Regions from separate parts of the Rhizobium aouanii genome, predicted to be linked through region 3. Evidence: predicted binding sites of a transcription regulator. Region 3 holds the regulator's gene; each other region holds the start of a gene.
What was found. Region 3 encodes PhoB, which activates phosphate uptake and scavenging genes when phosphate is short. Its sites were predicted from a motif close to TGTCATNNANCTGTCAT; they were not measured.
Positions count from the first base shown of each region.

Region 1: a site for PhoB is predicted at 3,102-3,118, ahead of V8P77_RS20765 (alpha-D-ribose 1-methylphosphonate 5-triphosphate diphosphatase). Genes of this name have one in related genera too.
Region 2: a site for PhoB is predicted at 2,809-2,825, ahead of V8P77_RS19225 (DUF2794 domain-containing protein). Genes of this name have one in related genera too.
Region 4: a site for PhoB is predicted at 2,674-2,690, ahead of V8P77_RS00855 (acid phosphatase). Genes of this name have one in related genera too.

Region 1 covers NZ_JBAMYD010000012.1:6,286-11,214, forward strand. The annotation lists gene purM (phosphoribosylformylglycinamidine cyclo-ligase) at 1-933, shown strand, start outside; gene purN (phosphoribosylglycinamide formyltransferase) at 930-1,601, shown strand; gene V8P77_RS20765 (alpha-D-ribose 1-methylphosphonate 5-triphosphate diphosphatase) at 1,875-3,044, opposite strand; gene V8P77_RS20770 (NUDIX domain-containing protein) at 3,222-3,815, opposite strand; gene V8P77_RS20775 (molybdopterin-containing oxidoreductase family protein) at 3,812-4,929, opposite strand, start outside.
Region 2 covers NZ_JBAMYD010000010.1:224,644-229,572, forward strand. The annotation lists gene V8P77_RS19210 (ABC transporter permease) at 1-801, shown strand, start outside; gene V8P77_RS19215 (Bax inhibitor-1/YccA family protein) at 982-1,710, shown strand; gene V8P77_RS19220 (GNAT family N-acetyltransferase) at 1,821-2,378, shown strand; gene V8P77_RS19225 (DUF2794 domain-containing protein) at 2,385-2,786, opposite strand; gene V8P77_RS19230 (DUF1223 domain-containing protein) at 3,157-3,897, opposite strand; gene acnA (aconitate hydratase AcnA) at 4,129-4,929, opposite strand, start outside.
Region 3 covers NZ_JBAMYD010000034.1:3,104-8,032, forward strand. The annotation lists gene pstC (phosphate ABC transporter permease subunit PstC) at 1-71, shown strand, start outside; gene pstA (phosphate ABC transporter permease PstA) at 68-1,390, shown strand; gene pstB (phosphate ABC transporter ATP-binding protein PstB) at 1,406-2,221, shown strand; gene phoU (phosphate signaling complex protein PhoU) at 2,266-2,979, shown strand; gene phoB (phosphate regulon transcriptional regulator PhoB) at 3,114-3,797, shown strand; gene V8P77_RS33950 (GcrA family cell cycle regulator) at 4,101-4,634, opposite strand.
Region 4 covers NZ_JBAMYD010000001.1:175,926-180,854, reverse strand. The annotation lists gene urtA (urea ABC transporter substrate-binding protein) at 1-522, opposite strand, end outside; gene V8P77_RS00855 (acid phosphatase) at 719-2,623, opposite strand; gene V8P77_RS00850 (hybrid sensor histidine kinase/response regulator) at 2,803-4,929, shown strand, end outside.

The sequences.
Region 1 (4,929 bases), on a different contig from region 3:
GGCGGGCTTTTCGATCTCAAGGCGGCAGGCTTTACCGATCCGGTTCTCGTCGCCGCCAATGACGGCGTCGGCACCAAGCTGAAGATTGCGATCGATGCCGACTATCACGACACCGTCGGCATCGACCTCGTCGCAATGTGCGTCAACGATCTCGTGGTACAGGGCGCCGAGCCGCTGTTCTTCCTCGATTATTTCGCGACCGGCAAGCTCGACCCCGACCAGGGCGCGGCCATCGTCGGCGGCATTGCCGCCGGCTGCCGTGAGGCCGGCTGCGCGCTGATCGGCGGCGAGACGGCCGAAATGCCCGGCATGTATTCCTCCGGCGACTACGACCTCGCGGGCTTTGCCGTCGGTGCTGCCGAACGCGGCAAGCTCCTGCCATCCGGCGATATTGCCGAGGGTGACATAATCCTCGGCCTTGCCTCCTCCGGCGTCCATTCCAACGGTTTCTCGCTGGTGCGCAAGATCGTCGAATTGTCCGGCCTCGATTGGGATGCACCGGCGCCGTTCACCGACGACAAGAAGCTTGGCGAAGCCCTGCTCGAGCCGACGCGTATCTATGTGAAGCCGCTTCTGAAGGCGATCCGCGAGACCGGCTCCATCAAGGCGCTGGCGCACATTACCGGCGGCGGCTTCCCGGAAAATATTCCGCGCGTGCTGCCGAAGCACCTGGCGGCCGAGATCGATCTTGCCGCCGTCAAAGTGCCGCCGGTGTTTTCATGGCTCGCCAAGACAGGCGGCGTCGAATCCAAGGAAATGCTGCGCACCTTCAACTGCGGCGTCGGCATGATCGCCGTCGTCGCCGGTGAGGATGTCGCGACGGTTTTCGCGGCACTCGAAGCCGAGGGCGAGACGGTTATCACGCTCGGCCGCATGATCGCCCGCGACGAGGGCGCTGCCGGCACGGTCTACAAGGGCACGCTTGCCCTATGAGCTCGCCGCGCAAACGCGCCGTCGTCTTCATATCAGGCAGCGGCTCCAACATGATGGCGCTGGTCGCGGCGGCGAAGGCAGCCGACTATCCGGCCGAGATCGTCGGCGTCATCTCCGACAAGACGGATGCCGGCGGGCTTGCCAAGGCTGCCGCCGAAGGAATCGCCACCTTTGCCTTTCCCCGCAAGGACTATGCCAGCAAGGATGCGCATGAGGCGGCGATCTTTTCGGCGCTCGATGAGCTTTCACCCGACATTCTCTGCCTGGCAGGCTATATGCGGCTGCTGACGCCGACCTTCATCCAGCGTTATGAAGGCCGGATGCTCAACATCCACCCTTCCCTGCTGCCGCTGTTTCCCGGCCTGCACACGCATCAGCGTGCGATCGACGCCGGCATGCGGATCGCCGGCTGCACCGTGCATTTCGTCACCGAAGGCATGGATGAGGGGCCGGTGATCGGCCAGGCGGCCGTGCCGGTTCTTTCCGGCGACACGGCCGAAAGCCTTGCCGCGCGTGTGCTCACCGTCGAACACCAGATCTATCCACAAGCCTTGCGGCTCTTTGCCGAAGGCCGTGTGACGATGGAAGACGGCAAGGCCGTCGGCGCGGAGGCCTCGACCGCTGTGCCCAAGGCTCAACTCATCTCGCTGATCGGCGACCGCATCTGAAGCGCATCGCCACGCGACGCGCTTCAGACTGGTGACAAACTCTTCTTTCGTGATGCTCGGGCTTGTCCCAATGCCGCGTGGATCGAATGGCTGCCCCTCATCCGGCTGCCGCCACCTTCTCCCCGTAAACGGGGCGAAGGGACCATGCCGCAACCTCTCGTATGGCACGTCCCCTCGCCCCGTTTACGGGGAGAGGGTTAGGGTGAGGGGCAGCCATCTCTCATTGTTTTATGCATATCTTCGTCCCAAAACCGCACTTTTGGGCGACATGCATCAAGCCGCCAGCGCCCTTAACGGATGCAACGTACCGTCGCTGTAGACGAAGTGGCCGGCGCGGAAGGTGGCGCGGATGCGGTTGATATCGCCCGGCTCGACCACGACCAGATCGGCGCGCTGGCCGATGGCGATCTCGCCACGATCCGACAGGCCGGCCGAGCGGGCAGCGTTGCCGGTCGCCATGGCAACGGCTGCCGGCAGGCCGCCTTCCACCATGTCGGCAAGCTTGAAGATGCCGAGCACGAAGGCTGCGGGATGATAATCGGCGGCGATGACGCTCAGCAGGCCGGCCTTCGCGGCATCGAGCGCGCTGAGATTGCCCGACATCGACTGGCCACGCAGTGCGTTCGGCGCGCCCATCAACGTCCAGAGGCCGCGACGGCGCGCCTCCTCCGCCGCAGGTGCGGTGACCGGAAACTCGCTGATGGTGACGCCAAGATCGTGCATCTCGGCGACCTTTTCGACGCTGTCGTCGTCATGGGAGGCAAGCGACAGCTTGTGCTTCAGCGACAGCGCGACGATCTCCTTCAGCTTGGCCTCGATGTCAGGATTGCTGCGCATGGCGATGCGCTTGGCGACGATCTCCGCCGCCGTTTCCTCGGAGACGGCGCGGCGCTCGGAAATGCTGAGGATGTAGCTCTGCAGGTTGTTGTACTGCCCCTGGCCGGGCGTGTGGTCGGTGAGCGAAACCATGTCGATCTGATCGGCATTCAGCAGGCGCTCGAGTGCCGCGGCTGCGCCGACATTGGTGATTTCGTAGCGGGCGTGGACACGGTGGTCGATCAGCAGATCGTCACGCAAGCGGTTGATGCCCTCGATCACCGCGGACGTCGTCTCCAGCGAGCGGACGTGGCCGTAGACGCTTTCGGTCGCGAAGGAGACGGCGGCAAACGCCGTGGTGACACCGGCGGCGGCAAGCTTCTTGTCGAGTTCGTGGATGCCGAAATCGATCGGCATCGTCGCATTCGGCCGCGGGGCGATCTCGCGCTCGATCATGTCGCCGTGCAGATCGACGAATCCCGGCATCAGCAGCCGTCCGCCGCCATTGATGACGGCACCGGCGACCGGCACCGGCCTGATCTCGGCGATGACGCCATCCTCAATACGCACGGAACCTTCGCTCACCACCTCGTTTGGGAGAACGAGGGTGAAATTGCTGAGCCACATGGGCTTTCTCCTGACCGCATCCGACGATTGACAAACCGCAGCGGATAGAACCGCTTCGTGACAGTCGTATGAAATTACGCGCCTTATCGTCTTAAAGCGGAAACTTGCGCTTTGGAAATGATCCGATGCGCCTGCCCCGCAGATTTCACCGGTCGCGATCCCGCGGAATGACCGCGATCAGCCCGTCAGCGTTGCCCTGTTCAACAGCGCCCATTGCAGAAGCACGATCGTCTTGACGTCGAATATTTCGCCGGTTTCGATCATCGCCGCAGCCTCGCCGAGCGGGATCTCGAGGACTTCGATATCCTCGTGTTCCTCGTCGAGACCGCCGCCTTCGGCGACGCGGTCGGCGGTGTCGACGAGGGCTGCGAAGAAATGCACGACTTCGGTGACGGCACCCGGCGAAGTATAGGATTTGAATAGGAAGCGCGCATCGCGCAGGTGGTATCCGGTCTCCTCCATCGCCTCGCGACGGATTGCCGCTTCGGGATGGTCGTCGTCGAGAAGGCCGGCCGGCACCTCGATTATCCAGGCGGGATCGCCGTTGAGATGAACGGCAAGACGGAACTGGCGGACGAGAACGACGAGGTCGCGCTTCGGATCATAAAGCAGGATGCAGGCGGCCGGTGTGCGGTGATAGACTTCCCGCTTCAACCGCTGGGTTGCGCCCCTGCGATCGATATAGTCGAGCAGATAGCTGCTCAACCGCGTCCATCCATTCGACAGGGTTTCTTCGCCGGCGATCTTCACGCGTGATTTTGGCTGCATCATACTGCGTCCCTGCGAAGCCAGACCTTGTTGTCGTGCACGGCTGCCCCGCCATAGGGCGCGACGGGGTCGGCGCCGGTCAAGACGTTGATGCCCTCGCCGTCGATATGCGCCTTGTTCGGCCAGAGCCCCTCGGCAATCAGCACGCCGGATTTCACTTCGGTGGTGATGCGGGCATGGATGCGCAGATCGCCGCGGCTGTTGCCGATGCGGACAAGATCGCCATGGACGATGCCGTTGGCTTCGGCATCGGCCGGATTGATCATCACTTCAGGGCGGCCCTCCTTCTGGCGAGAGGTCTTGGTCTCGGAGAAGCTCGAATTCAGGAAGTTGCGCGCCGGCGACGTGGCGAGACGGAAGGGATGCTCGGAATCGGCGACTTCGATGACATCGACCTGATCGGGGAAGGCCGGAAGCGCGGCGTGCGGCCCGAGCGCGCCGATCGCCGCCGGTGGCTTGTTCGGCGCCGGCTGATTGATCCAGTCCGGGCGGAAATGGAACTTGCCATCCGGATGGGCAAAGCCGTTCAGGTAATGCGCTTCCTCAAAAGCCGGCTGGCGGTCGAACCATTTGTGTTCGAGGAAATGGTCGTAGCCCGGCAGGCCGCTCGATTCGAGGATGCGGTCGACCATCTCGCGGGCGGTGAAGCCGAAGCCGGGGCGATCTGCGACGCCGAGGCGTTTGGCCAGTTCCTCGATGACGAAGAGATTGGTGCGCACGGTTGGCGGCGGCTCGACCAGCTTCGGCCCCAACAGGATATGGTTCTGGCCGCCGGCCCGGTAGATATCGTCATGCTCGACGAACATCGTCGCCGGAATGACGATATCGGCGATCTCAGCCGTTTCGGTCATGAATTGCTCATGGACGGCGACGAAGAGATCATCGCGGGCGAAGCCGCGTCTGACGAGGCGCTGCTCGGGCGCGATGTTTGCGGGATTGGTGTTCTGGATCAGCATCGCCGTGACAGGGCCGCGGTGGCGCAGCGCCACGGCATCGCCGGTCAGGACGCGGCCGATCTGCGACTGGTCGAGCATGCGGATATCGGCATCCTTCATCGACCGGCCGGTCAGTTCGGCACTGTTCATGCGGAAGATATCGCTGTTCGAATGGAAGGCGC
Region 2 (4,929 bases), on a different contig from region 3:
GGCATCACCTATGCCGAAACCCTGCCGGAGAACGCTGCCCTCACCGAAGGCAAATGGTGGGACAAGGATTACAGCGGCGAGCCGCTCGTCTCCTTCTCCTCGGAAGAGGCGCATGAGCTCGGCCTCAAGCTCGGCGATACGGTGACCGTCAACGTGCTCGGCCGCAACATCACGGCGAAGATCGCCAATCTGCGCCGCGTCGAGTGGGAATCGCTGTCGATCAATTTCGTCATGGTCTTCTCGCCGAATACCTTCCGCGGCGCCCCGCATGCGTGGCTGGCGACGCTGACCGATCCCTCTTCGACACCGGCCGAAGATGCGGCGATCCTGAAATCCGTCACCAATACCTATCCGACGATCACCAGTGTGCGCGTCAAGGACGCGATCGATATCGTCAACCAGCTGGTCGCACAGCTTGCGACCGCGATCCGCGCCGCAGCCTCCGTCGCCCTCATCGCCTCGATCCTCGTTCTTGCCGGGGCGCTTGCCGCCGGAAACAGGGCGCGCACCCACGACGCAGTGGTCTTGAAAACGCTCGGCGCCACGCGCGCCATGTTGATCCGCGCCTTCAGCTACGAATATCTGATCCTCGGGCTCGCGACCGCAATCTTCGCGCTGATCGCCGGCGGCGCCGCCGCCTGGTTCATCGTCGCCCGCATCATGCGCCTGCCCTCGGCGTTTCTCCCTGACGTGGCGGGACTGACGCTCTTGACCGCGCTCGTCCTCACCGTCGGCATCGGCCTTATCGGCACCTGGCGCATCCTCGGGCAGAAGGCAGCCCCCGTCTTGCGCGAGCTTTGACCGGGCAGCGGCACCCAAACCCTTCACCTTACGGCGATTTAACCGACGGAGCCTTTGCAAGCCTCTTGTTTGCAAAGGGCGAAAGCCTCATATTATCCGCAGGCATGCTGGAGCTCCGCAGCGGCGCCCGGGTCGAAAACCCCGACACCGTATCTCCATCGGAGCTTGTAAGAGGAAACTATGGCTGATCTTCGTAACTATCAAAGCCGCGCTCAGACCGGCGAGATGATTGATCAAGGCCTGCGCGCTTATATGCTCAAGGTCTACAACCTGATGGCGCTGGGTCTGGCGATCACCGGTGTGGCCGCATATCTGTCGTTCCAATTCGCCTTCGCCAATGGTGAGCTGACCGCTTTCGGTCAGGCGATCTATGTGAGCCCGCTGAAGTGGGTGGTCATTCTGGCGCCGCTGGCTCTGGTGTTCTTCCTGAGCTTCCGGATCAATAGCATGACGGTGGCCGCCGCCCAGACGACCTTTGCGGTCTATGCCGCGCTCGTCGGCCTGTCGCTCTCGTCGATCTTCCTGATCTACACGGGTCAGAGCGTCGTTCAGACCTTCTTCGTCACCGCCGCCTCCTTCGGCGCGCTGTCGCTTTACGGCTACACGACGAAGCGTGACCTGTCGGCGATGGGCTCGTTCCTGATGATGGGTCTGTTCGGCCTGATCATCGCTATGCTGGTCAACGTCTTCCTGGCGTCGTCCGCCGTGCAGTTCGCCATCTCGGTACTCGGCGTCCTGATCTTCGCAGGTCTCACGGCCTACGATACGCAACGGATCAAGGAATTGTACCTGGAAGCCGATGACGTCGCCGTGGCCGGCCGCAAGGCGATCATGGGTGCGCTGACGCTCTATCTCGACTTCATCAACCTCTTCATGTTCCTGCTGCAGTTCATGGGCAACCGTAAATAAGCAGGGCAGGCTGAGATCGAAAAGGCGGCTTCGGCCGCCTTTTTTGTTGCGCAGGCTTCCACGGAATGGTTTTAAAAAAACCTTGCCGCCCTTATGGATATGCTGCTGAAATGTCCTTTGTCCTGCGCGATGCCTCGAACGCCGATATTCCCGCCATTGCCGATATCTATCGCGAATCGGTCCTGAACGGCGTCGCGAGCTATGAGATCGTCCCGCCCTCCGAGGCCGAGATGGCGCTGCGTTTTTCAGCGATCGTCGGCCAGCAATATCCCTATATCGCAGCCATCGGCACGGACGGGACGCTTCTCGGCTACGCCTATGCCTCGGCCTTCCGCACGCGTCCCGCCTATCGCTGGCTGGTCGAGGATTCGATCTATCTGGCGCCTGAAGCCCGTGGCCGCGGCATCGGCAAGGCGCTGCTCGCCGAACTGGTCATCCGTTGCACCACCCTCGGCTTTCGGCAGATGGCGGCCGTCATCGGCGGCGCCAGCCCCGCATCGATCGCGCTCCATCGCACGGCCGGCTTCGAGGAGGTCGGACTGATGAAGGGCACCGGTTACAAGCACGGCCGCTGGCTGGATACGATGTTCATGCAGCGCGCCCTCGGTGACGGCATGAGCACTGATCCGGACCCGTCGACCTATCCCGGCGTGCTGTTTAACGGCTGATATGGCTTACTTGTCGACGAGCTTCAGGGCCTTGTCGAAGACCTTCAGCACCTGGTTCAGCTCGTGACCGCGCTTCAGGATGGTGCCGTTGACGCTGATCACGGAATAGGCGCCCTGCTTGGCGGCGAGCTTCGGGTTTTTCTCGATGCGGAAGAGCGGCATTTCGCCGGAACGCTTGAAAACGGAAAAGACCGCCCTGTCCTTCAGGTGATCGATGGCGTAGTCGCGCCATTCACCATCACCGACCATGCGGCCGTAGATCCAGAGGATCGCGTCCAGTTCGCGCCGGTGGAAGGTCACCGGAAGCGGGTCCTTGCTTTGTTTGTATTCCCTGAGATCGACGACGACTGAGGAACTATTGTCGACGGATCGGCTTTCGCCGTGTCGCAAATCCGGCTGATCTGTCATCAGTCTCCCGAGGCCTCCGCTTGTGACAGGAGGGTGACAGTTTGCCCGAGCTGCCGCAAATTGCAAGAGTGCCAGCCGTCACATTCGACCGCACTACAGCGCCGCGCGTCTCTCGTGCAAGGACGCTGCAGCACTTTGAGTCAGTGCACCATGCCTCCTGAAAGTTGGGGCCGATTTTCGCGCTGGACAGGTCAACGCTTTCTCGGCAGCGCCGCATTTCAGTCAAAACAGCGCCTCATTTGCAGGAGATTTATGAATTCCGGTTTGGCGCCAGCGCGCCAAAGGGCCCGGCGGAGCGTATCGACCTTAACCCCAGCCCCGAATACGCTCGGCCGGGCCGCCCGGCACCTCATCCGGACTGGATGGAATCTCAGATATTTTTGCCAGCCATCACCACGGTCGCGCCAAGGATCGCAGCCGGATCGCCGTCTGCGGTTGCCGATTGCAGCAGGATGGCGCAGCCCTCGAGCTGCGGCCGCTGCAGGACGCTGGCCGGCAGTGTCAGACTGGTTGCTTTGCCGTCCCACATGCCGACGGTTTCGACATTGGTGACGCTGTGCAGATAGGAAATCTTCTTGCCGCTGTTCTCGCCCTTTTCGACATCGATCGTCTTTTCCTTGTCGAAATAGACCATCACGACATTGGCTTTGCCCTGTCCGGCACCGATCTTGATTTCCAGTTCGTCGCCGCGCATCGCGGCACTGATGGGAATAGTCAGCCCGTTGCCTTCGCTGCTGTAGGTGTCGATCTTGCCGTTGATGCCATTCAGATCGGCGCCGGCCAAATGGTCGCGTCCGTTGACGATGGCTTGCGGCGTGTAGACGTTGCTGCGGCCCATCGTCTTGGCATAACCATACTGCCGCTCGGTATTTTCCTTGGAGCTCAGCGTATCGGCCCAGCCGAGATAGTTCCAGTAATCGACATGATAGGCGAGCGCGATGACATCGCCCTGGTTCACCAGCTTGCGGAAAGCGGCATCAGCGGGAGGACAGGAAGAGCAGCCCTGCGACGTGAAGAGTTCGACGACACCTTTCGGCGTGCCGTCTTCGGCCTGCAGCGGGCCTGAGAGAACAACGCCGGCGATCAGCGGAATCAAAAAACGGGGGGACATTCACCTGCACCTCTTTTTCAGCGCCGACGGCATGTTTGAACCGGGGCCCTGACATGAACGTACGAATAATCCTTCTGGGTCTAAACGAAAAGTCACGAACGGGTGAGACGTAGCTCGACAGGAACTTGCGTAAAACAAATCATCGTGAGCCCCGCTTAAATACTGTCGCCGCAAAGAAAAGCCGCCGGAAACTGCTCTCCGGCGGCCATTATCATGCGAGTTTCTTAAAAATCAGGCAGCGAGATCGCGCAGAACCGTCTGCAGGATTCCGCCATTGTTGAGGTAGATCACCTCGTCGAGCGTATCGACGCGCGACAGCAGCGGAACCTCCTTCACGGTGCCGTCGCCATAGGTGATCCTGGCAATCTTCTTCTCGCGCGGTTTGATCTTTTCCAGACCTTCGATGGTGACGAGTTCATCGCCCTTGAGGCCGAGGCTCTGCCAGGTCGTGCCCTCTTCGAAGACGAAAGGGATGATGCCCATGCCGACCAGGTTCGAGCGATGGATGCGCTCGAAGGACTGGGCGATCACTGCCTTGACGCCGAGCAGGTTGGTGCCCTTGGCAGCCCAGTCGCGCGAGGAGCCGTTGCCGTATTCGACACCGGCAAAGATGACGAGCGGCACGCCTTCCTGCTTGTACTGCATCGCGGCGTCGTAGATCGAGGTCTCTTCCTTCGACGGGTAGTGGATGGTGTAGCCACCTTCCTTGCCGTTCGGGCCGAGCATGTGGTTGCGGATGCGGATATTGGCGAAGGTGCCGCGCATCATCACTTCATGGTTGCCGCGGCGCGTGCCGTACTGGTTGAAGTCGGCAACGGCGACGTCGTGGTCGATGAGGTAGGCGCCGGCCGGCGATGCCGCTTTGATCGAACCAGCCGGCGAGATGTGGTCGGTGGTGATCTTGTCGCCGAACAGGCCAAGGACGCGGGCGCCCTTGATGTCGGAGACGCCGGTGCCCTTCTTGCCCATGCCGACGAAGTAGGGCGGGTTCTGCACGTAGGTCGAATCATCGTCCCAGGCATAGGTCTGACC
Region 3 (4,929 bases):
TTTGCATCACGCTTTGCCTCAATATCTATGCGCTTTACATCGTGCGCAAATACCGGGAGCAGTACGAATGACGGATATTGTTTCTCCCACATCAGGCGTCACCGTTTCCAAGGCGCCAGCCCGCCGCGATATCGGCATCAAGCGCCGCTATGCCGCCGAGCGCCGGTTCCAGGCCTATGGCATCGCCGCCATCACCTTCGGTCTCGTCTTCCTCTTCATCCTGCTGTGGACGGTGATCGGCAAAGGTTATACCGCCTTCCAGCAGACGGCGATCACCCTGCCGATCGAATTCGTCGAGAAGACGATCGACCCCGACAATAAGCGCGCGACCGACCCTTCGGTGCTGATCGCCGCCAACTATCCGGTTCTCCTGCGTGACGCGATCGTCAAGCAGCTGAACATCAATGCCTCGAGCCGTCCCGACGTGCGCGATGCAACCGCCATGCTGTCGAAGAGTGCGCCGATCCAGCTGCGCGATATGGTGCTCGCCGATCCGTCGATCATCGGCAAGACGGTCAATGTCACGGTTCTCGCCGACGCCAATGTCGACAGCGCCAACAAGGCCCAGATCGACCTCGCGGTCGATGAGAAGAACCGCAAGGTCAACGACAAGCAGGTCGGCTGGATGAACGAGCTGAAGGCGAGCGGCGCGCTCCACAAGCAGTTCAACACCGGCCTCTTCGTCAACGGCAATTCCAGCCGTCCGGAGGCCGCAGGCCTTGGCGTCGCCCTGATCGGCTCGCTCTACCTGATGCTGATCGTGCTCGTGCTCGCTCTGCCGATCGGCGTCGCCGCCTCGATCTATCTCGAGGAGTTCGCGCCGAAGAACAAGCTGACGGACCTGATCGAGGTCAACATCAACAACCTCGCCGCGGTCCCTTCCATCGTTTACGGTCTGCTCGGTCTTTCCGTCTTCATCAACTTCATCGGCCTGCCGCGCTCGGCCTCGCTGGTCGGCGGCCTGGTGCTGACGCTGATGACCCTGCCGACGATCATCATCGCGACGCGCGCGGCACTGCGCGCCGTGCCGCCGTCGATCCGCGCCGCAGCGCTCGGCCTTGGCGCCTCGAAGATGCAGATGGTGTTCCACCATGTGCTGCCGCTCGCCATGCCCGGCATCCTGACCGGCACGATCATCGGCCTGGCGCACGCGCTCGGCGAAACCGCGCCGCTGCTCCTGATCGGCATGGTCGCCTTCGTCGCCAATGCGCCGGCGACACCGCTCGATCCCTCGACGGCTCTACCCGTACAGGTCTATATGTGGGCCAACGAGGCCGAACGTGCCTTCGTTGAGCGTACTTCGGGTGCCATCATCGTCCTGCTCCTGTTCCTGATCGTCATGAACATGGGCGCCATCCTCTTGCGTCGTCGCTTCGAGCGCCGCTGGTAAACGGAGTTAAACATCATGAACATGTTGACGGAAGCTGCAGTTGAAAAGGCGCTGGATCGCAAGATGAGCAACGTCCCCTATAAGATGATCGGAAAGGATGTCTCGGTTTACTACGGCGAAAAGCGCGCGCTTTTCGATGTGAACCTGAACGTCCGCGAAAACACCGTAACCGCCCTGATCGGCCCGTCCGGCTGCGGCAAGTCGACCTTCCTGCGGTGCCTCAACCGTATGAACGATACGATCGACGGCTGCCGCGTCACCGGCAAGATCACGCTTGATACCGACGATGTCTATGATCCCGATATCGACGTCGTCGAACTTCGCGCCCGCGTCGGCATGGTCTTCCAGAAGCCGAACCCGTTCCCGAAGACGATCTATGAAAACGTCTCCTACGGCCCGCGCATCCATGGCCTTGCCAAGTCGAAGGCCGATCTCGACCAGATCGTCGAAACCAGCCTGCAGCGCGCCGGCCTCTGGAACGAGGTCAAGGACCGCGTGCACGAATCCGGCACCGGCCTGTCGGGCGGCCAGCAGCAGCGCCTCTGCATTGCGCGTGCCGTCGCCGTCAGCCCTGAAGTCATCCTGATGGACGAGCCCTGCTCGGCGCTCGACCCGATCGCCACCGCCAAGGTCGAGGAACTGATCCACGAGCTGCGCGAGAACTACACGATCGTCATCGTCACCCACTCCATGCAGCAGGCCGCGCGTGTCTCGCAGCGCACCGCCATGTTCCACCTCGGCAATCTCGTCGAGGAGAACGACACCGACAAGATGTTCACCAATCCCGACGATCCGCGCACTCAGGACTACATCATGGGTCGCTTCGGTTGATTTTGGCGACACCAAGCCTTCCCGTTATTCGAGGATAAAGCCCCATGGCATCGACACATATTTTTTCTGCCTATGATGATGATCTGAAGTTCTTGTCCAGGCGGATTTCCGAAATGGGCGGCCTGGCCGAACAGATGGTCAGTGAATCCGTCCGGGCGCTCGTCAACGGCGATACCGCATTGGCGCAGAAGGTCATCTCGGACGATGTGATCCTCGATCACGCCGAACGCGAAATCGGCGACAAGGCGATCGTCACGATCGCCCGCCGTCAGCCGATGGCCTCGGATCTGCGTGAAATCATGGGTTCGATCCGCATCGCCGCCGATCTCGAACGCGTCGGCGACCTCGGCAAGAACACCGCCAAGCGCGTCATCGCCGTCCAAAGCACCGGCGTCCCCCGCAAGCTCGCCCGCGGCCTCGAGCATCTGTCCGAGCTGGCGCTCGTCCAGCTCAAGGAAGTGCTCGATGTCTACACCAATCGTTCAGCCGACAAGGCGAATGCGATCCGTGAACGCGACAACGAGATCGACGCGATGTACACCTCGCTGTTCCGCGAACTCCTGACCTATATGATGGAGGATCCGCGCAACATCACCAGCTGCACGCATCTTCTCTTCTGCGCCAAGAATATAGAGCGCATCGGCGACCATGCGACCAACATCGCCGAGACGATCTTTTACATGACGACAGGCGCACAGCCGGAAGGCGATCGTCCGAAGGATGACAGCGCCAACACCGTCGGCGCGGTCACGGAATAACCGCCCGCACAATTAGTTGCGTGCGCGCCCGTCCGGGGCGCGCAAAGAGGTCGCAGCCAATTTCTGAATCTGCGCAGGATGAATTGCTTAAATCACCCCTGATTTAAGGATGATGCGCGAGGAGACCGACACGCATGATCCCGAGAGTTGCAGTTGTTGAAGACGAGGAAGCCCTCAGCGTGCTTCTTCGCTACAATCTCGAAGCGGAAGGCTTCGAGGTCGATACCATCCTTCGTGGCGACGAAGCCGAAATGAGGCTTCAAGAGCGCACGCCCGATCTTCTCATCCTCGATTGGATGCTGCCGGGCGTCTCCGGCATCGAGCTCTGCCGGCGCCTGCGCATGCGGCCGGAAACCGAGCGCCTGCCGATCATCATGCTGACGGCGCGCGGCGAGGAGAGCGAACGCGTCCGCGGATTGTCGACGGGTGCCGACGATTATGTCGTCAAGCCCTTCTCGACCCCCGAACTCGTTGCCCGCGTCAAGGCGATGCTGCGCCGCGCCCGTCCCGAGGTGCTGTCCACGGTGCTGAAATGCGGCGATATCGAGCTCGACCGCGAAACCCATCGCGTCCATCGCAAGAGCCGCGAAGTCCGCCTCGGCCCCACCGAATTCCGCCTGCTGGAATTCCTGATGTCGTCGCCGGGCCGGGTCTTCTCCCGCTCGCAGCTTCTGGACGGCGTCTGGGGCCACGACATCTATGTCGACGAGCGCACCGTCGACGTCCATGTCGGCCGCCTGCGCAAGGCGCTGAATTTTTCCAACATGCAGGACGTCATCCGCACCGTCCGCGGCGCCGGTTACTCGATGGAAGCCTGAGGGCTTTCGTTCTGGTTGCTGACAAAGCCGGCTGACGCCTCTTTCGTCATGCTCGGGCTTATCCCGCTACTGTCCGGTTCGCGGCGATGGACTGCCCCTCATCCGGCTGCCGCCACCTTCTCCCCGCTTGCGGGGCGAAGGGGATATGCCGCGACCTCTCCGTTCCCCACAACCTCTTGCAGGGCACGTCCCCTCGCCCCGTTTACGGGGAGAGGGTTAGGGTGAGGGGCAGCCATCCCATCCGCGCATGAAAAAACGGGCCAATCGGCCCGTTTTCTGCATTCTAACGATGGTTGCCCGCGTTCAGCTCGCCCGCGCTGCCGCCCTGCGGCGTTCGTTGACCGGCTGGTAGGCAAGCTTTTGGTGATAGCCGCAATAAGGCGAATTGTCTGGGGACTCGCAGCCGCAGAAGTGGAAGTCATCCTTCAGCGGATCGCCGACCGGCCACTTGCAGGTACGCTCGGTCAGTTCCGTCAGGCCGAGGCGACGCGAAATCGGCACCACCACATTGCCTCGCGGCACGTATTCCATTTCCTCGATCGTTTCGATCTCGATCTCTTCCTTCAGCATCGTCGCGCCCTGCTGGCGGGTAACGGTGCGGGTCGTGATGCGAGAGGCATAGTTCGGCGCGCGCGGCGCCGATGTGTTGCGCTTCGGCGTTCGCGCCGCGGTATTGGTGCCGCCGGCCTTGGCGCGGCCGGGAAGGCACAGCCGGTGCACTTTGCCGATGACCGCGTTTCTGCTGACGCCACCAAGCTGTGCCGCGATCTGGCTGGCGCTCAGTCCTTCGGCCCAAAGCTTCTTGAGTTTCTCGACCCGCTCGTCTGTCCAGTTCATGCCCTGTCTCCACCTTTTGCGTTGGTGATGGCAGAATCCCTCACCGTTGTCCCGGGAGCTCCGAAACAAGAAACGCTTGATCAATTTTGGTGACTAGTTCCGCCGCATGCAGTCTAGTAATTGATCTTTAACCTAGTGTGAGGCTGACTCCGTGACAAGAGTCGCATGAATCCGGATGAATCGAATTCGTAGTTTTCCCCAACTTGCTGCCCCTGCGTGTCATTTCTGCAATAATGCCTGTTGAAGACTGAAAATGCCGCTGTACACCTGTGCTGCATACGCTAAGGGCGCCGTT
Region 4 (4,929 bases), on a different contig from region 3:
GTCCGTACCTTCGAGAACGAAGCGCTTGACGCCTTCTTTTTCCATCAGGTAGTCGACAGCAGGAATAGCCTGCTGGTTCGGAGCAGCACCGGTGTAGAAGATGTTGCGCGAGGACTCTTCGCCTTCATACTGGACCGGGTAGAAGAGGATCGAGTTGGTCTCTTCGAAAACCGGCAGAACGGACTTGCGCGACGAGGACGTCCAGCAACCGAAGACGGCGGCAACCTTGTCCTTCTGGATCAGCTCACGTGCCTTTTCGGCAAACAGCGGCCAGTCGGAAGCCGGGTCGACGACGACGGCCTCGAGCTTCTTGCCGAGAAGGCCACCCTTCTTGTTCTGCTCGTCGATGAGCATCAGCATGGCGTCCTTGAGCGTGGTCTCGGAGATGGCCATGGTGCCGGAGAGCGAGTGCAGAATGCCGACCTTGATCGTGTCATCGGCGGCAACTGCACCGCCGAAGGCGGACGACGCCGCCATGACGGCGCCGAGCGCTGCGCCCGTAATAGTGGATTTGAGATTCATCTGGTTGAACTCCCCTCTTCTTGTTCCGCAACAGACCGGAAACGGAGATTAACTGTTGCTTAAAGAACTATCGGGTGCTGCAGCGCGAAAACACATACGTCGATTGACGTAGGCGCGGGGGGCAAACAGGCAGCAGGCCGGGAGAGAGGGGGCATCCCCCACCGCGGGAGATGCCCTGTCGATTCTCTCGGAGGAATTATCCGTCGATCGTCAAGGTGACTGATGTCGGGCCGAAGGAGAGGCTCGCCTTGTGGCCGGAGACGGTGAACTTGCCGAAGGTGCCGGTCACGGCACTCGCCTTCAGGATTTCGATCTTGGTTCCGGGCGTCAGGACATAGCCATCGACAACCGTCACGTTAAGGTCGCCGGCCAGCGCCGCCTTGCCCTCGACGACCAACGTACCTCCGCCGTTCGCGCTGAGCGCCGGCTTCACCGCGGCATTGGCGAGCTGCTGATAATCGCCGCTCACGGTCAGCGGCCTGTCGGTCGCCAGAACCAGCGAACCACCGTTAACTGTCAGCCCGCCAAGACCGAAGGCCGACGGCGACAGGGCCACCAGCGCGCCCTCTTCCAGCACAGTGCCGCCGGCGTAGCTGTTCGCACCCGACAGCCCGAGGATGCCGTCGCCGCGCTTCACCAGCCTGCCCTTGCCGCCGATATCGTTCCGCCAGGTATCGATCGAATCGAAACCGCCCTTTGCCGCGTCCATCGTCACGGTCACGTCCTGTTCGAACGCGCCGTACCCGTCGGCGGCGGCAAACAGGTTGAGGCGGCCGTAACCTTCCGCATCGTCGAGGAGCGGGTAGCCGGACGCAACCGCCGTCGTCTTCAACACGTCGCGGCGCTGCTCGCTGTCCAGATAGGGCAGACGCGTTTCCAGAAGCGCTTCGGCGCCCTGCGGCACACGCGCCGGCTGATCGGTCGCATGGATCGTCGGCAGGCCGTAGCTCAGGCGCTGCAGCACGTAAGCGCGATTGGCGTCATGATCGGCGAAACGATCTGCAGTCAGCGGTGCCGCATGGGCGGCAACCTCGAGCGCGCCCGCATCCGCAACGCCTGATTTGGCGACGAGCCATGCCTGCGCTTGGGCGTAAGCATCGCTCTTCAGCGCCGCATTGTCGGCCTTGTTCAGATTGTAGACGACCGTGGCGGTGCCGAGCATCCGGCCGCCCATCACGTCGAGAGGAGAATGCATGCCGGCGAGGATGCGATCTTCACCCAACTCGCTGGCGCGCGTGATCATTTCCTGAAAGCGCTGCGGCACGAGATAGGCCATGGCGAGCCCATCCCGCCAGGCTTCCGCCGTATGTCCGCTCGGGAAACCGCCGTCCTCAACCGGCTTGCCGCTCTTGGCAGGCTCCAGCGTCGGGACGACCGATACCTCCTGGCTCCAGCGGTAGGGACGAGCGTATTTGAAGTAGCGCTTGGCAGGCTCCGTCGAGCCGTCACCGCTTGCGGCAATGATGAAGTCGACTGCAAGGCCCATGTCGGGATTGGCATCGGTCTTGTTTTCCGTGTCCGGCTTGCTGCCGGCGCCGCGATTATTGCCCTTGTCGTCATATTTGACCGTTGTCGCATCGGCCGCCACCTCGGTGATCGTGGTGGTCTGCTTCGAGCCTGCCTTCCAGGCATCCGTCAGCGGGCCGAGGCCATCGACGATGCTGGCATTCTTGCCGCGCCGATCGTCGAGATAGGCGGCCACCGCCTGATCGGCCGTCCGCGCCCGCGTCGCATTGACGACATAGGCAATGTTGGCGTCATGGACAGCCTGGTTGACGATATGGCCGTCGGTCTTACTGGCGGGAATGCCCTCCCAATCCGTCTTGGCGATCGCTGGGCAATTGTCCTTGGCCGGGGCCTCGACACCCGCATCGACGAAAGGCGTGCGCGGGGTCCAGATTTCGAGGAAGCCGGAGAGAAGATGAACGGCGGCGTTGGTGTCCACCGTCGAGAAGCAGGCATCACCGCGTTTGTTGGTGTTTCCGGCCTCCGCATAAGGCGCTTTCGCCGCCGTGGCCTGCTCGGCGCTGGCAAGCGATGGCACGATCGAAAGGAGGCAGACGAGGGCGGTGCTCAGGCGGCAAAGGCTTAAAACAGACATGGTGATACCCGAAATGGTTGAACGAACGCCGGGAGAGTTAGAGCCCTTATGTGACAGATCAATTGCAAAAATATTGCCATTCTGTGAACCAGTCGGTGCCTGCCTCTTGCCTTTCCCAACCATCCCGCCAAAACTGCCGGAGAGACGATGAGCCCAACCGGAATGCCGGAAAGGAAGACATGGCAGCGCGCCAACGCATCATTCCGGTAAGACGTGAATACAATCGCTGGGTCGCCAACCAGACGCTGGAAGATTACGCGCTGCGCTTCACTGCCAAGAGCGCCCGGCATTTCTCCTCGCAGCGCATCTCGCAGACGGCGATCGGCGCAATCTCCTTCCTGGCGCTGGAGGCGATCGGCGGCGCGATCACCCTCTCCTACGGCACCACCAACGCCTTTTACGCCATTGTCGTCGCCTCGGTCGCCATGCTGGCGATCGGCCTGCCGATCAGCCGCTACGCCATCCGCCACGGCGTCGACATCGATCTGCTGACGCGCGGCGCGGGCTTCGGCTATATCGGCTCGACCATCACCTCGCTGATCTATGCGAGCTTCACCTTCATGCTGTTTGCGATCGAGGCATCGATCATGTCCGGGGCGCTGGAGCTCACTCTCGGCATCCCGCTCTGGATCGGCTACATCATCAGCGCCGTCATGGTGATCCCGCTGGTAACGCACGGCGTACGGCTGATCAGCAAGTTCCAGCTGATAACCCAGCCCTTCTGGATCGTGCTGAATATCCTGCCCTTCATCTTTATCGCCCTGCTGGACTGGGAAAAATTCGATCTCTGGCGCGCCTTTGCCGGCATCCGCCATGCCTCCGGCCCGCCCGGCACCATCGCCGAATTCGATCTGGTGGAGTTCGGCGCGGCCTCCGCCGTCATCCTGGCGCTGATGTCGCAGATCGGCGAACAGGCCGACTTCCTGCGCTTCCTGCCGCCGGACCCGCAGCGCAAGTGGCGCCACCGCCTGGCGATCTTTCTCGCCGGGCCCGGCTGGGTCATCATCGGCGCGCCGAAGTTGCTTGCTGGTTCATTTCTGGTCGTGCTGACCTTCACCTCGGGCGTCCCCCTCGATCGCGCCGCCGACCCGGCGCAGATGTATCTGACCGCCTTCGGCTACATGGTCCCCTGGCACAATGGCGCGCTGCTGTTGATGGCTGCCTTCGTCGTCGTCTCGCAGCTGAAGATCAATGTGATGAACGCCTATGCCGGTTCGCTCGCCTGGTCGAACTTCTTTTCGCGGCTGACCCACAGCCATCCCGGCCGCGTCATCTGGCTGGTGTTCAACGTCGCAATCGCCCTGCTTTTGATGGAACTCGGCATCTACCGGCTGCTGGAGGAGACGCTCGGCATCTTCTCGATCATCGCCATGGCCTGGCTCTGCACGATCTCCGCCGATCTCTTCATCAACAAGCCGCTGGGGCTGGCTCCCCCCGGCATCGAGTTCAAGCGCGCCCACCTCTACGACATCAACCCGGTCGGCCTCGGCGCCATGACACTGTCGGCGACGGTGTCGCTGATTGCCCATTTCGGCGCCTTCGGGGAAATCGCCGCCTCGCTCGCTCCCTATATTACCCTCGTCATCGCGCTGGTCGCCTCGCCTGTCATCGCCTGGGCAACGAAAGGCAAGTTCTATCTCGCCCGCAAGCCGCGCCAGAGCTGGAAAAACCTGACGAACATCACCTGCTCGGTCTGCGAGCATCCCTTCGAGCCAGAGGACATGGCCTGGTGCCCGGCCTATGCCGCGCCGATCTGCTCGCTCTGCTGCTCGCTCGACAGCCGCTGCCACGACATGTGCAAGCCGGCCGCCCGTTTCAACGCGCAGGTCGGCACCGTCGCCAAGGCGCTGCTGCCGGAAGCCATTCTGGGGAAGCTGACGACGCGCCTTGGCCGCTACGGCATCGCCGTCGTGCTGGCATTGACCGCCATCGGCGCAATCCTGGCGATGATTGCCCATCAGGTCGCCTCCGCCTCGCCCGAGACGGGCGAGGTCGTCAATCGCACCATCCTCATCGTCTTCTTCGTCTTCTCGGTGATCTCAGGCGTCGTCTGCTGGTTCTATGTGCTCGCCCATGACAGCCGCGTCGTTGCCGAGGAGGAATCCTCACGCCAGAACACGCTGCTGCTCAAGGAAATCGCCGCCCACAAGAAGACCGACGCCGCCTTGCAGAACGCCAAGGAAACCGCCGAGGCCGCCAACCGTGCCAAGAGCCGCTATGTCGTCGGGCTCAGCCATGAATTACGCACGCCGCTGAACGCCGTGCTCGGCTACGCCCAGATCCTCGAACGCGACGAGACCATCCCG